DNA from 3 places in the Spirillospora sp. NPDC048819 genome. Region 2 is predicted to be linked to each of the others. Evidence: riboswitches for the same ligand, from Rfam matches in the RefSeq annotation. Region 2 holds a riboswitch; each other region holds the start of a gene.
What was found. Region 2 has a riboswitch for cobalamin ahead of metE (5-methyltetrahydropteroyltriglutamate--homocysteine S-methyltransferase). Riboswitches for the same ligand answer to the same signal wherever they lie in the genome.
Positions count from the first base shown of each region.

Region 1: linked by a shared signal. The riboswitch ahead of AB0C35_RS16515 (ribonucleoside-diphosphate reductase subunit alpha) and the one ahead of metE (5-methyltetrahydropteroyltriglutamate--homocysteine S-methyltransferase) in region 2 are both predicted to bind cobalamin.
Region 3: linked by a shared signal. The riboswitch ahead of AB0C35_RS36745 (ABC transporter substrate-binding protein) and the one ahead of metE (5-methyltetrahydropteroyltriglutamate--homocysteine S-methyltransferase) in region 2 are both predicted to bind cobalamin.

Region 1 covers NZ_JBEZGN010000010.1:107,311-111,707, reverse strand. The annotation lists gene AB0C35_RS16525 (YcnI family protein) at 1-544, opposite strand, end outside; gene AB0C35_RS16520 (MFS transporter) at 622-1,260, opposite strand; cobalamin riboswitch at 1,368-1,588, shown strand; gene AB0C35_RS16515 (ribonucleoside-diphosphate reductase subunit alpha) at 1,713-4,064, shown strand; gene AB0C35_RS16510 (ribonucleotide-diphosphate reductase subunit beta) at 4,103-4,397, shown strand, end outside.
Region 2 covers NZ_JBEZGN010000022.1:55,942-60,338, reverse strand. The annotation lists gene AB0C35_RS26800 (DUF6596 domain-containing protein) at 1-337, opposite strand, end outside; gene AB0C35_RS26795 (YciI family protein) at 334-753, opposite strand; partial or broken gene AB0C35_RS26790 (SDR family oxidoreductase) at 896-1,120, opposite strand; gene AB0C35_RS26785 (histidine phosphatase family protein) at 1,193-1,885, shown strand; cobalamin riboswitch at 1,937-2,135, shown strand; gene metE (5-methyltetrahydropteroyltriglutamate--homocysteine S-methyltransferase) at 2,239-4,397, shown strand, end outside.
Region 3 covers NZ_JBEZGN010000038.1:55,180-59,576, forward strand. The annotation lists gene AB0C35_RS36730 (LLM class F420-dependent oxidoreductase) at 1-186, shown strand, start outside; gene AB0C35_RS36735 (VOC family protein) at 164-550, opposite strand; gene AB0C35_RS36740 (TetR/AcrR family transcriptional regulator) at 547-1,197, opposite strand; cobalamin riboswitch at 1,280-1,402, shown strand; gene AB0C35_RS36745 (ABC transporter substrate-binding protein) at 1,478-2,398, shown strand; gene AB0C35_RS36750 (iron ABC transporter permease) at 2,733-3,791, shown strand; gene AB0C35_RS36755 (ABC transporter ATP-binding protein) at 3,788-4,397, shown strand, end outside.

The DNA of each region.
Region 1 (4,397 bases), on a different contig from region 2:
CGCCCTCCGGGGTGAGCTTGAGGACCGGTGCGGGGTGCTCGGGCTCCTCCGCGCCCTCGGCCGGCGGCTCCTCCGCCCACTTGACGACCTCGCCGTTGGAGTACGTCTGGTCGGCCTTGAAGACCATCTGGTCGGTGTCGGTCGGCAGCCGCCCCATCGAGACGTCGAACTCCTCGAACTGGCCGGGTTCGATGCCCCCGCCCGACCAGGTGATCTTGGTGACGGCCTCGGTCAGCTCGCCGCCGTGCGTCTTGATCGGCTCCGGGAGCTTCGACTTCTCCACCTTCACCGTCCAGCCGGGGACCGGACGGACCGACACCGACGACAGCGGGTGCTCGACCGGCAGGTGCACCACGACCTTCGTGGTGGACGCGTTGTCGCGCTCGTTCGGCACCCGGAACGCCACCTTGGCGTACGAGCCCTGCTCGGCGGTCTTCGGGTTGGCGGTGACGTGCGCGGACGCGGCCGTCGCCAGCGCGAGCACGGATATGGCGGACAGGGACGCGACCGCGCCGACCCTGCGGGCATGCGGAACAAAGGACATGGCGGAACTCCGTTCGAGTCGTACGGAAAATCCGGAAACGCCGCTGGATCGGCGTCCGGTGACGTACGGCGCTCGCCTCAGATGCGGGCGAGCGCCCTCGAACGCGGCGGGGGACCCCGCCGGACGACCTGGTGCCGCAGCACACGGCCGACGGCCATCACGGCGGCAGCCGCCGGTACCACGGGGGTACGCCGCGGAGGCGCCGCGGGTTCAACGGTGAGGAGCGCGATCAGGAGCCGGACCGGACGGTCCGCCGCCGCGGCGACCCGCCGGGCCAGCGACCACGCGGCCCGCTCGCCGCGTCGCAGCCACCACGCCGCCACCAGCGCGGCCACGGTGTGCGCGAGCGTCATCGTCGTGCCGCCCGTGCCGTGCACGACCGGCACCATGACGTCCTGACCGGCCGGCGTCACCCCGCCCATCGCCGCGTGCATCTCCGGCGAGTGCTGAAGGATCGGCTCGGACGCGGCCGTGAACAGGGTGTGCAGAGCGAACTGGCCGCCGAGGAGGCCGCCGAGGATCGTCGCGAGGGAGCGTTCGTGGCCCACGAGCATGAAGGCCACGCCCAGCACGGCGCAGAACCCCGCGACCGCCGCCCAGGCCGGAACCGTCCCCGACGCGAGCACGTGCCCGGTGATCGCAAGCGTGACGCACACGGTGGCGAACACCACCGCGCGGGCGGTTCGCAGAACGGAGTTTGGGGCATGCGGGGACATGGCGAGACCATCCTCCCACCCGGGTCGCCGTCCCCGCATCCGGCCCTGCCGGTCCTTTCAGACACGCCCAACATCTTGGGGTTGCACAAAGATCGTCATCTAGATGTAGGGTTCAATCCCGTGCTGGTTCGCCCCCGCCGTTTCGCGGCGGGGGCGACGCGAGAGGGAACCCGGTGCGAGTCCGGGACTGCCCCGCAGCGGTGAGCGGGAACGACCGCCGTCATGAAGCACTGGGCCCGCGCGGGCCCGGGAAGCGACGGCCAGTAGGACGCCTCGGAGGAGGCGGCGCCCGCGAGTCCGAAGACCTGCCGGCACGGCGTCCGGGACGCGTTCCGGACCAACACGTCCAGGCCTCGCGGGTGGGCCGGGGACGGAGCGCGGCGTGCCCTGGCGGGTGGCGCCCGCGTCCCGTTCGCATGCCTCCGCGAGGCGGCTTGCGAGGGGAGAAGCACGTGACACAGGACCTGGCCGCGCCGCCGGCGGCGGCGCCGTTCACCGGGATCGCCGCCGAGGTCGAGGCGGCCTGCGACGGGGTACCGGGCGCCGAGGCGGGACGGGTGCTGGCCGCCGTCCGCGCCGCCGGCGGGATGGACGCGGCGGCGCTGCGGGACCTCGCGATCGGTGAGGCCGCCGCGCTGGTGCCCGCCGAACCCGGCTACTCCCGGGTCGCCGCGCGGCTGCTCGGCACCCGGATCCGGGACGAGGCGGCCGCCGCCGGCGTCCGCACGTTCGCCGAGTCGGTCGCCGCCGCACACCGGGAGGGTCTCCTGGCCGACGCCCCGGCCGCGTTCGCCGCCGCCAACGCGCCGGCGCTCAACGCCCTCGTCGACGAGGCGGCCGACGACCGCTTCGAGTACTTCGGGCTCCGCACCCTCTACGACCGGTACCTGCTGAGGCATCCGCGGACACGGCTCGTCCTCGAACGCCCCCAGCACTTCCTCCTGCGCGTGGCGTGCGGCCTCGCCGACACCGTGGACGACGCCGCCGAGCTGTACGGCCTGCTCAGCACGCTGTCGTACCTGCCGAGCTCGCCGACGCTGTTCAACTCCGCGGCCCGCCGCCCCCAGCTGTCGTCCTGCTTCCTGCTCGACTCGCCGCGCGACGAGCTGGAGTCGATCTACGAGCGGTACGGGCAGGTCGCGCGGCTCAGCAAGTACGCGGGAGGCATCGGGATCTCCTGGACGAAGGTCCGGTCGCGGGGCTCGCTGATCCGCGGCACCAACGGGCACTCGAACGGGATCGTCCCGTGGCTGCGCACGCTCGACTCGTCCGTCGCGGCCGTCAACCAGGGCGGGCGCCGCAAGGGCGCGGCGTGCGTGTACCTGGAGCCGTGGCACGCCGACGTCGAGGAGTTCCTGGAGCTGCGCGACAACACCGGCGAGGACGCGCGCCGCGCCCACAACCTCAACCTCGCCAACTGGATCCCGGACGAGTTCATGCGCCGCGTCGAGGACGACGCGACATGGTCGCTGTTCGACCCGAAGGAGGTCCCCGAGCTGGCCGACCTGTGGGGCGACGCGTTCGACGAGGCGTACCGGGCGGCCGAGAGGGAAGGCCGGTACGTCCGGCAGATCCCGGCCCGCAAGCTGTACGGGCGGATGATGCGGACGCTCGCCGAGACGGGCAACGGCTGGATGACGTTCAAGGACGCCGCCAACCGCGCCTGCAACCAGACCGCCGAACCGGGCCAGACCGTCCACCTCTCCAACCTGTGCACGGAGATCCTGGAGGTGACCAGCGACGGTGAGGCGGCCGTGTGCAACCTCGGGTCGGTGAACCTCGCCGCGCACGTCGGCCCGTCCGGCGTGGACTGGGAGCGGCTCCGCGCCACCGTCCGCACCGCCGTGCGGTTCCTGGACCGCACCATCGACCGCGGCTACTACCCGACGCCAGAGGCGGAGGCGGCGAACGGCAAGTGGCGGCCGATCGGCCTGGGCGTGATGGGCCTGGCCGACGTGTTCTTCACGCTCCGCCTGCCGTTCGACTCGCCGGAGGCCCGCGAGCTGTCGACGCGCATCTCCGAGGAGATCGCGCTGGCCGCCTACGGTGCGTCCGCCGACCTGGCCGCCGCGCACGGACCGCTGCCCGCCTACGACCGGACGCGCACGGCCCGCGGCCAGCTCCACCTGGACCATTTCCCGGACGCGGCGCCGTCGCGTCCCGCCGAGTGGGAGCGGCTGCGGGCCCGCGTCGCCGAGGTCGGGCTCCGCAACTCGCTGCTGATCGCGATCGCGCCGACCGCGACGATCGCGTCGATCGCGGGCTGCTTCGAGTGCATCGAGCCGCAGGTGTCCAACCTGTTCAAGCGCGAGACGCTGTCCGGGGAGTTCCTGCAGATCAACGGCTACCTGGTGGACGACCTGAAGTCGCTCGGCCGCTGGACGCCGCCGGTCCGCGAGGCGATCAAGAAGGCGAACGGCTCCGTCCAGGGCATCGCCGGCCTCCCCGAGGAGATGCGGACCCTGTACCGGACGGCCTGGGAACTGCCGCAGAAGGCGCTGATCGACCTCGCCGCCGCCCGCACCCCGTACATCGACCAGTCCCACTCGCTGAACCTGTTCATGGAGACGCCGACCATCGGCAAGCTCTCCTCGATGTACGCCTACGCGTGGCGGCGCGGCCTCAAGACGACCTACTACCTGCGCTCCCGCCCGGCCACCCGGATCGCGCAGACGACCGTCACCCAAACCACGGGCACCCAAACCACGGGCACCCAAACCACGGCCACCCAGACCACGGCTACCCAGTCCACTGCGGCGGCGTGCTCTCTGGAGAACCCCGAGACCTGTGAGGCGTGCCAGTGAGCGCGCGAACAGAAGGAACGCGAAGAGAAGGAAACAGCATGCTGCTCGACCCCGGCATGGACCTGACCCTGCGGCCCATGCGCTACCCCGACTTCTACGAGCGCTACCGCGCCGCGATCCGCAACACGTGGACGGTCGAGGAGGTCGACCTCGCGTCCGACCTGGTGGACCTCGCGCGCCTCACGCCCGCCGAAGTCCACCTCGTCAACCGCCTGGTCGCGTTCTTCGCCACCGGCGACTCGATCGTGGCGAACAACCTGGTGCTCAACCTCTACAAGCATGTGAACGCCCCGGAGGCCCGGCTCTACCTGTCGCGGCAGCTGTTCGAGGAGG
Region 2 (4,397 bases):
CGACCGCGGACGACGGCGTCAGCGACGGGTGGGCGCACAGGAAGTAGAGCCGGAGCGTGTCGTCGCGCTCGGGTGCGGGGCCGGGCGGCGGCTCCTCGTCGGCGATGTCCTCACGCCGGCGGCGGGCCGCGTCCGCCCGGGCCGCGTCGAGGAACTTGCGCCAGGCCACGGTGACCAGCCAGCCCTTGGGATCGCGCGGCAGGTCGTCGGGCCAGACGCGGATCGCCTCGACCAGCGCGTCCTGGACGGCGTCCTCGGCCGCGGCGAAGTCGGCTCCGCGGCGGATGAGGATCGCCAGGACGTTCGGCGTGAGGCTCCGGAGCAGGACGTCGTTCACCCGAGATGACACTCCGTGATATCCGGCTGCGCGGTCAGGAGCGGCCGGACCTCCAGCCACTCGTGGACCGGCTCGCCGCCCGCCCCGGGAGCGGCCGACAGCTCCCCGGCCAGCTCGATCGCGCGCTCGTAACCGTCGACGTCGATCACCGTCCAGCCGGCGATGAGGTCCTTGGTCTCGGCGAACGGGCCGTCGGTGACGGGCGGCCGGCCCTCTCCGTCGTAGCGGACCCACACCCCCTCGGGCGCGAGCGCCCGGCCGTCGACGTACTCGCCGTTCGCCTCCAGGCGGGAGGCGAAGTCCTCCATGTACTTCACGTGGGCCGAGATCTCCTCGGGCGTCCACTTGTCCATCGGCACGTCGTTGACCGAGGCGGGAGCGCCGCGGTAGTGCTTGAGCAGCAGGTACTTGGCCATCGTGATTCTCCTAGGTGCTGGTGCCACTCTCATGCTCGTCCTCACCACGGGGACGGAGCCGGTCACGGATTCTCGACATCGCCGTCCGAACCATTCTGGCTCTCCCGGACGAGCCGCCTCGAGTTCCACGCGTGGCGCGGAGTCAGGATTCTTCGGGGTCGCGGCCTACGGCGTGGCGGCCACCGTCCACGGGGAGGACGGCGCCGTTGACGAAGCTCGCCTCGTCCGAGAGCAGGTAGGCGACGGCGGCGGCCACCTCGTCCGGGCGGCCCACCCTGCCGACCGGGTGCAGCAGGCGCATCTCGTTCTCGATGCGCGCCGCCTCGTCCGGGGTCCGGCCTTCGAGGAAGTTCTCGTAGCGCGCCGTCGTGGTCGCCCCTCTCCTCGTGCGGCTCGTCCGATCTTCCGTGCCGCCGAGCCCGTGTGCCAGGCTGGCGGCGTGATCTTGGTGCGGCGGGTGTGGATGGTCCGGCACGGGCAGAGCGAGTCGAACGCCGGGCTGCCGACGAACGGGCCTGGTGTCTCCCCGCTGACCGCGCGGGGACGTGAGCAGGCGGTGCGGATGGCCGCGGCGTTCACCGGGCCGCCCGCGCTCATCGTCAGTTCGTCGTTCGTCCGGGCGCGTCAGACCGCCCAGGCGACCGCGGAGCGGTTTCCCGGGGTGCCTTACGAGGAGTGGCCCGTCCAGGAGTTCACTTATCTGGGCGAGTTGCACGGGCCGCGGACCACGAACGAGCAACGGCGGCCCTTCGCCGAGGACTACTGGGAACGGAGTGACCCTGATCACGTCAACGGCGGCGGGGAGTCCTTCCGGGCGCTGATCAGGCGCGCCAACGCCTTCCTGGACGGCCTCGCCGAACGTCCGGAGGACGGGCTGATCGCGGTGTTCACTCACGGCCTCTTCATGAAGGCCGTGATGTGGTCGTTGATGACCGGGGTCACCGACCCCGACGCCGCGGCGATGCGGGGCTTTCGTCATTTCAACGGCGCGTGCGACGTCCCGAACTGCGCCGTCGTCGAGTTGTGGCGGCCGAGCGGGCCGTACGGGTTCCGCGTCGTCGGCGGCGGCACGACGCACCTTGCCGAGGCGTCCACCAGCCAGGAGACCGCTCCGTCCGGGCTCCTGGACTAGGCGCGCGGGGCCGGTTCACGGGCGGGCTATAGACTCGGGCCTGCGGACGGTTCACTCGTGCCTCGTGCGGGTTCGGGTGTCGTAAGAGGGAACCCGGTGGGAATCCGGGACTGCCCCGCAGCGGTGAGCGGGAACGACCGCCGTCATCACGCACTGGGCCACGGCGGCCTGGGAAGCGACGGCCAGTAGGACGCCTCGGAGGAGGCGGTGCCCGCGAGTCCGAAGACCTGCCTCCGCCCGCGCACCGGCCGGTGCGCGGTGGGTCTGCGGCCTCGTGGGACGGTCTGCGGCACGGGGTTCGCCGTGCGCATTCCCTTTCGCGGGCCGCTTGTGGCACAGCGAGGGAAGCCGCCATGAACACGACGATCCTCGGATACCCCCGCATCGGGGCGCGCCGGGAGCTGAAGTTCGCCACCGAGGACTACTGGGCGGGACGCGCCGACGCCGACGCGCTCGCGAAGGCCGGCGCCGAACTGCGCGCGTCGGTCTGGACCGAGTTGCGCGACGCCGGGCTGGACGCCGTCCCGTCGAACACGTTCTCGTTCTACGACCAGGTGCTCGACACGAGCGTGCTGGTCGACGCCGTCCCGGACAGGTACCGGCATCTGACCGGGTTCGACCGGTATTTCGCGATGGCGCGCGGCGTCCAGGACGTCCCGCCGCTTGAGATGACCAAGTGGTTCGACACGAACTACCACTACATCGTCCCCGAGCTGGGGCCGGACGCCAGGTTCCGGCTGGCGGAGGGTGCGGCGGCCAAGCCGCTGGCGGAGTACCGGGAGGCCAAGGCGCTCGGTGTCGAGACGCGGCCGGTGCTCGTGGGGCCGCTCACGTATCTGCTGCTGGCCAAGCCCGCGGCGGACGCGCCCGAGGGGTTCCGTCCGCTCGATCTGCTCGACGGGCTCGTCGACGTGTACGCCGAGGTGCTGGAACGCCTGGCCGGGGCCGGGGCGGAGTGGGTGCAGCTGGACGAGCCCGCCCTCGTCGCGGACCGGAGCGAGGAGGAGATCGACGCGCTGGCGCGGGCGTACGCGCGGCTGGGGCGGCTGACGAGCAGGCCGCGGCTGATGGTCGCCGCCTACTTCGGGACGATCGGGGCGGACGCGCTGCGCACCCTGGCCCGCAGCCGCGTCGAGGCGATCGGCCTGGACTTCGCCGCCGGGCCCGGCAATGTCGACGTGCTCGCCTCGGTCGGCGGGCTGCCGCGCAAGACCCTCGTGGCGGGAGTGGTGGACGGCCGCAACGTGTGGCGCGCCGACGAGCGGCGGGCCAGGGCCGTCTGCGCGTCGGTGCTCGGGCTCGTCGACCGGGTCGTGGTGAGCACGTCCTGCTCGCTGCTGCACGTCCCGATCGACTTGGACGCCGAGACGTCGCTGGACACCGGTGTCCGGGAGCGGCTCGCGTTCGCCCGGCAGAAGGTCGCCGAGGTCGTGGCGCTCGGCCGGGCGCTGCGCGAGGACGTCCCCGCCCCGGCCGAACCGGCGCCGGCCGCGGGGATAGACCGGGCCGTCCGGGAACGGCTGGGGTCGATCGGCGACACGCGCCGGGGCGACCGCGCCGCCCGGTTCGCCGCGCAGCGGGACGCGCTGGGGCTGCCGGAACTGGCCACGACGACGATCGGCTCCTTCCCGCAGACCCCCGAGATCCGCCGGGCCCGCGCCGACCGCCGCGCCGGGCGGATCACCGGCGACGCCTACGAGCGGGCGATGAAGGACGAGATCGCCCGCGTCATCGCACTGCAGGAGGACCTCGGGCTGGACGTCCTCGTGCACGGCGAACCCGAGCGCAACGACATGGTGCAGTACTTCGCCGAGCAGCTCGACGGGTACGCCGCGACGGAGCACGGGTGGGTGCAGTCGTACGGGTCGCGGTACGTCCGGCCGCCGATCCTGCACAGCGACGTCGCGCGTCCCCGGCCGATGACGGTGGAGTGGGCGACGTACGCGCAGTCGCTGACGAGCAGGCCGGTCAAGGGGATGCTGACGGGTCCGGTCACCATGCTCGCCTGGTCGTTCGTCCGGGACGACCAGCCGCTCGCCGACACCGCCCGGCAGGTCGCGCTCGCCCTCCGCGACGAGATCGCCGACCTGGAGGCGGCCGGCATCCGGATCATCCAGGTCGACGAACCCGCGCTGCGTGAACTGCTGCCGCTGCGGGACGCCGACCGTCCCGCCTACCTGGACTGGGCGGTCGGCGCGTTCCGCCTCGCGACCTCCGGCGTCGCCGACACCACCCAGATCCACACGCACATGTGCTACTCGGAGTTCGGCGAGATCATCGGGGCGATCGGGGCGCTGGACGCCGACGTCACCAGCGTCGAGGCGGCCCGCTCGCACATGGAGCTGGTCGGCGACCTGCGCGCCGCCGGGTACGAGAACGGCATCGGGCCGGGCGTGTGGGACATCCACTCACCGCGCGTCCCCGGCGCCGGGGAGATGGAGGAGAACCTGCGGCGCGCGCTGCGGGCCGTGGAGCCGGCGCGGCTTTGGGTCAACCCCGACTGCGGGCTGAA
Region 3 (4,397 bases), on a different contig from region 2:
ATGATGGACCGCGAAGGGGTGGACGGCCCTGCGGACTTGGCCGTTGTCGGGGACGAGGACACGGTCGCGGCGAAACTGGAGGCGTTGTCCGAGGCGGGCGCGACCGATTTCGTCGCCGCGGAGTTCGTGCCGGGAGAGAGCCGCGGGCGGACCAGGGAGTTCCTCAAGTCCTACATGGCGAGATGAGTTCGTAGAGGTTGCCGCTGGCGTCGGAGAAGTAGACCCCGCGGCCGCCGTGCGGATGGGCGTGGTCGATTCGTCCGTTGTCGGCGTGGGCGGGTCCGTCGCCGTAGGGGATCTCGCGGGCGTCCATGCGTTCGACGGCCGTGTCGAAGGTGACGGCGTCGACGTCGAAGGCGAGATGGTGGCCCTGCGGGTGTGCGACGGTCAGGAAGTCGAGGGTGAGCGCCTCGTTCACCCGGATCGGGACGAAATGCCGCGCGTGCGGGTGCGGGCCGGTGTACTCCAGGCCCATGACGGCGGCGAAGAAGCGGGCGGCCTCGTCGTTGTCGGCGGCCGTCACGACGGTGTGGTCGAGCGTGATCGTCACTCGGTGGTTCCTTCCTTGAGGGCGCCGTGCAGGAAGACGTCCAGGTAAACCTCTGCGGGCGGCGGCGTCGCGGGCCCGGCGGGGGGACGGGACCGCGCGAAGACCAGGGCCATGAACAGGTCCGCCAGCTGATCGGCGGGCAGGCGCAGCCGGTCGCGTTCGGGCTCGAACAGCGCGGCCAGCGCGTCGCGGGTCTGGTTCATCGCGATGTCGCGGTCCACGTCGGCGTCGGCGGGTCCGCCGCCGGGGTGGGGGGCGCGCCCGTCGCGGACGGGTGGGCGCCGGCCTGGACGGCCGGTGGCGTGGAGGGCGCCGATGACCGTGCCCATGCGGGCGAGGTAGGCCTCGATCGCGTCGCTCGCCTCGGCCAGGCGGGCGGTCAGCGGCCGGTCCAGCGGGATCGCCGCGATCTCGTCCAGGACGTGGTCGGCGCGCAGCGCCTCGGTGACGCACGCGTCCAGCAGTTCGTCCTTGCCGGTGAACACGCGGAAGATCGTCGCTTCGCCGATGCCCGCGGCACGGGCGATCTGGCCGGTGGTGACGGCCGCGCCGTGTTCGGCGACCAGCGGCAACGCGGTGCGGATGATCATTTCGCGGCGTTCCCGCGGGGTCATTCCCGGGGCGCGGCGGCGGCTCTTGTCGGGCACATCCGCCACGGTACGGAGTGAGTGGTCACTCCGTCAAGATCGGAGTGTGTGCTCACTCCGATGAGGGGACAGGTCCGGATTCGGCGCCTGATACCGTTGCGATGCTGCGCGTCTGGAGCGAAGTCCGGTGTGAATCCGGCGCTGTCCCGCAACTGTGGTGCCCCTCTCGAAGTGGCCGAGCCAGGTCGCCTCCTCGCGCGCCGACGATTCTCGACCTCGTGGAAGGGCGATCCGTCATGGATGAGCGGGCCGCGGCTTCCCTGGACCCCAGGAGGCTCCTGTGAGACCCGTACGTACTTTCGGCGCGATGATGGCGATCGTCGCCGTCACGTTCACGGCCGGATGCGGCGGCGACGGCAAGACCGGCGATGCGGCGTCAGGCCCGAAGGCCGCCGTCACCGTCCAGGCCGCCAACGGCGCGGTGACCGTCCCGGCCAGGCCCGAGCGGATCGTGTCGCTCTCCCCCACTCACACCGAGACGCTCTTCGCCATCGGCGCGGGACCGCAGGTGGTGGCCGTGGACGACTACTCCAACCACCCGCCGAACGCGCCCCAGACGAAGCTGTCGGGGTTCAAGCCGAACGCCGAGGCGGTCATCGCGTACAAGCCCGACCTCGTCGTCGTGTCCGACGACCTGAACGGCATCGTCAAGGCGCTGGAGAAGGTCAAGATCCCCGTCCTGCTGGAGCCCGCGCCGACCAAGCTGGACGAGGCCTACGACGAGATCAACGACCTCGGGCTGGCCACCGGCCATGCAGCCGAGGCCAAGAAGCTCACCGACGACATGCGGGCGAGGATCCAGCAGACGGTCGCCGCGTCCTCCAAGGCGAAGGGCCTCAGCTACTACCACGAGCTCGACAACCAGCTGCACTCCGTGACGTCCAGGACGTTCGTCGGCCAGGTGTACGGGCTGTTCGGCCTCCGCAACATCGCCGACGGGGCGGACAAGGCCAGCGGCGAGTACCCGCAGCTGTCGCGCGAGTACCTCCTCAAGCAGGACCCCGACCTGATCTTCCTGGCCGACACCAAGTGCTGCGGCCAGAACGCCGCGACGCTCGCCGAGCGCCCCGGCTGGTCGGACCTGGACGCGGTCAAGCACAAGGGCGTGGTCGAACTCGACGACGACATCGCCTCCCGCTGGGGCCCCCGCCTGCCCGAGTTCGTCAAGGCGATCGGTGACGCGGTGCAGAAGGTCCAGTGATCACTGTCCTGATGGACGCCCGCCCATGAGCGCCCAGTCCCGCCGGGGCCACCGGTCCCCGGACGTCCCGGCCGACGTGCACGACCCGGCCGGGACGTCCCCGGACGTCAAGGGGGACGCACAGGACGTCGCCGGGACGTCCGGAGACGTCCGGCCCGCGTGCGAGGGCGGACCCGCCGCCCCGTCGGTGGCGGACGCAGACGAGCATGAGCCCGCCTCCCATGAGCGTCGCGGACGCCCAGCGTCAGCGGACGCGGATGGGCACGGCGGCATGGGCGAACGTCACGGGCGTCCAACGGAATCGGGCTCGGGTCTCCGGCGAGGGTGGGGCGTGATGCTGCGGAAGCCGTTGCCGGAGCCGGCGGGGCAGGCCAAGTTGCGGCCGCTGTCGCTCGGGCTGGCGATCCTGCTGCTGGCCGGGACTCTCCTGGCCGGGGTGCTGGTGGGGGCGGCGGGGCTGCCCGTCGGCGGGGTGCTGCTGGCGCTGGCCGACCGGGTCCCGTTCGTGCACATCGACTCTGGGCTCAGTGTCATCGACGAGAACGTCCTGTTCGAGTTGCGGGTGCCGAGGGCGCTGATGGCGGCGCTGGTCGGCGGGATGCTCGCCATGGCGGGCGCCGGCTATCAGGGCGTGTTCCGCAATCCGCTCGCCGATCCGTATCTGCTTGGCGCCGCGGCGGGCGCCGGGGTCGGCGCGACGATGGTGATCGTGCTGCTGCCGGGCGACCCGGGGTACGCGGTGCCGCTCGCCGCGTTCGCGGGCGCGATCGGCGGCGTGTTCATGGCGTACGCGCTGGGCAACACGGCGGGACGCGGGAACGGCGCCGCGACGCTGGTGCTGGCCGGAGTCGCGGTGTCGTCGTTCCTGGCGGCGATCCAGACGTTCCTGCAGCAGCTGAAGGCGGAGGAGCTGCAGCGGATCTTCTCCTGGCTGCTCGGCGGGGTCGGGGCGGCCGACTGGAACCAGCTCGCGCTGATCGCCCCGTACTCCCTGGTGTCGACGGTGATCCTGCTCGCGCACGGCCGGCTGCTGGACGTGCTGAGCGTCGGGGACGAGGAGGCGGCGTCGCTCGGCCTGTCCGCGGCGCGGGTGCGGCTGACGGTGCTGGTCGCGGCGTCGCTGGCGACGGCGTGCGCGGTCGCGGTGAGCGGGCTGATCGGGTTCGTCGGGATCGTGGTGCCGCATGTGGTGCGGCGGCTGGCGGGCGGCTCGTACCGGATCGTGCTGCCGCTGTCGCTGCTGGGCGGCGCGGCGTTCCTGGAGGTGGCGGACCTGGTGGCGCGGACGGTGATCGAGCCGGGAGAGATTCCGCTCGGGGTGGTGACGGCGTTCGTCGGCGGGCCGTTCTTCGTCGCGGTGCTGCGCGCGAGCCGCAGGCAGGTGGACACGTGACGGTTCTGGTGCGGGGCCTGGACGTGGCGCTGGGCGGACGGCCCGTCCTGAAGGGCGTGTCGCTGGACGTCCCGGCCGGGTCGTGGACGGCGATCATCGGGCCGAACGGGGCGGGGAAGTCGACGCTGCTGCGCGCGGTCCTGGGGCTGGTGCCGTCGCACGGCGAGATCACCGTGGCGGGCGTGGACCTGGGGACGCTGAAGCCGAGACAGCGGGCCCGGTTGATCGCCTATGCGCCGCAGAGCCCGAACCTTCCGGTGGGGATGACGGTGTTCGACTACACGCTCCTCGGAAGGTCGCCGTACATCCCGCACCTGGGCCGGGAGAGCGCGCGGGACCGGTCCATCACCGCGGAGGTCCTCGACCGGCTGGACCTCACCGCCTTCGCGACCCGTCCGCTGGACCATCTTTCCGGCGGTGAGCGGCAGCGGGTGGTGCTGGCGCGGGCGCTGGCGCAGCAGACGCCGGTGCTGCTGCTGGACGAGCCGACCACGGCGCTCGACATCGGCCACCAGCAGCAGGTGATGGAGCTGGTCGACCAGTTGCGGCTGTCGGACGAGCTGACCGTGGTGACGACGATCCACGATCTGACGCTGGCGGGGCAGT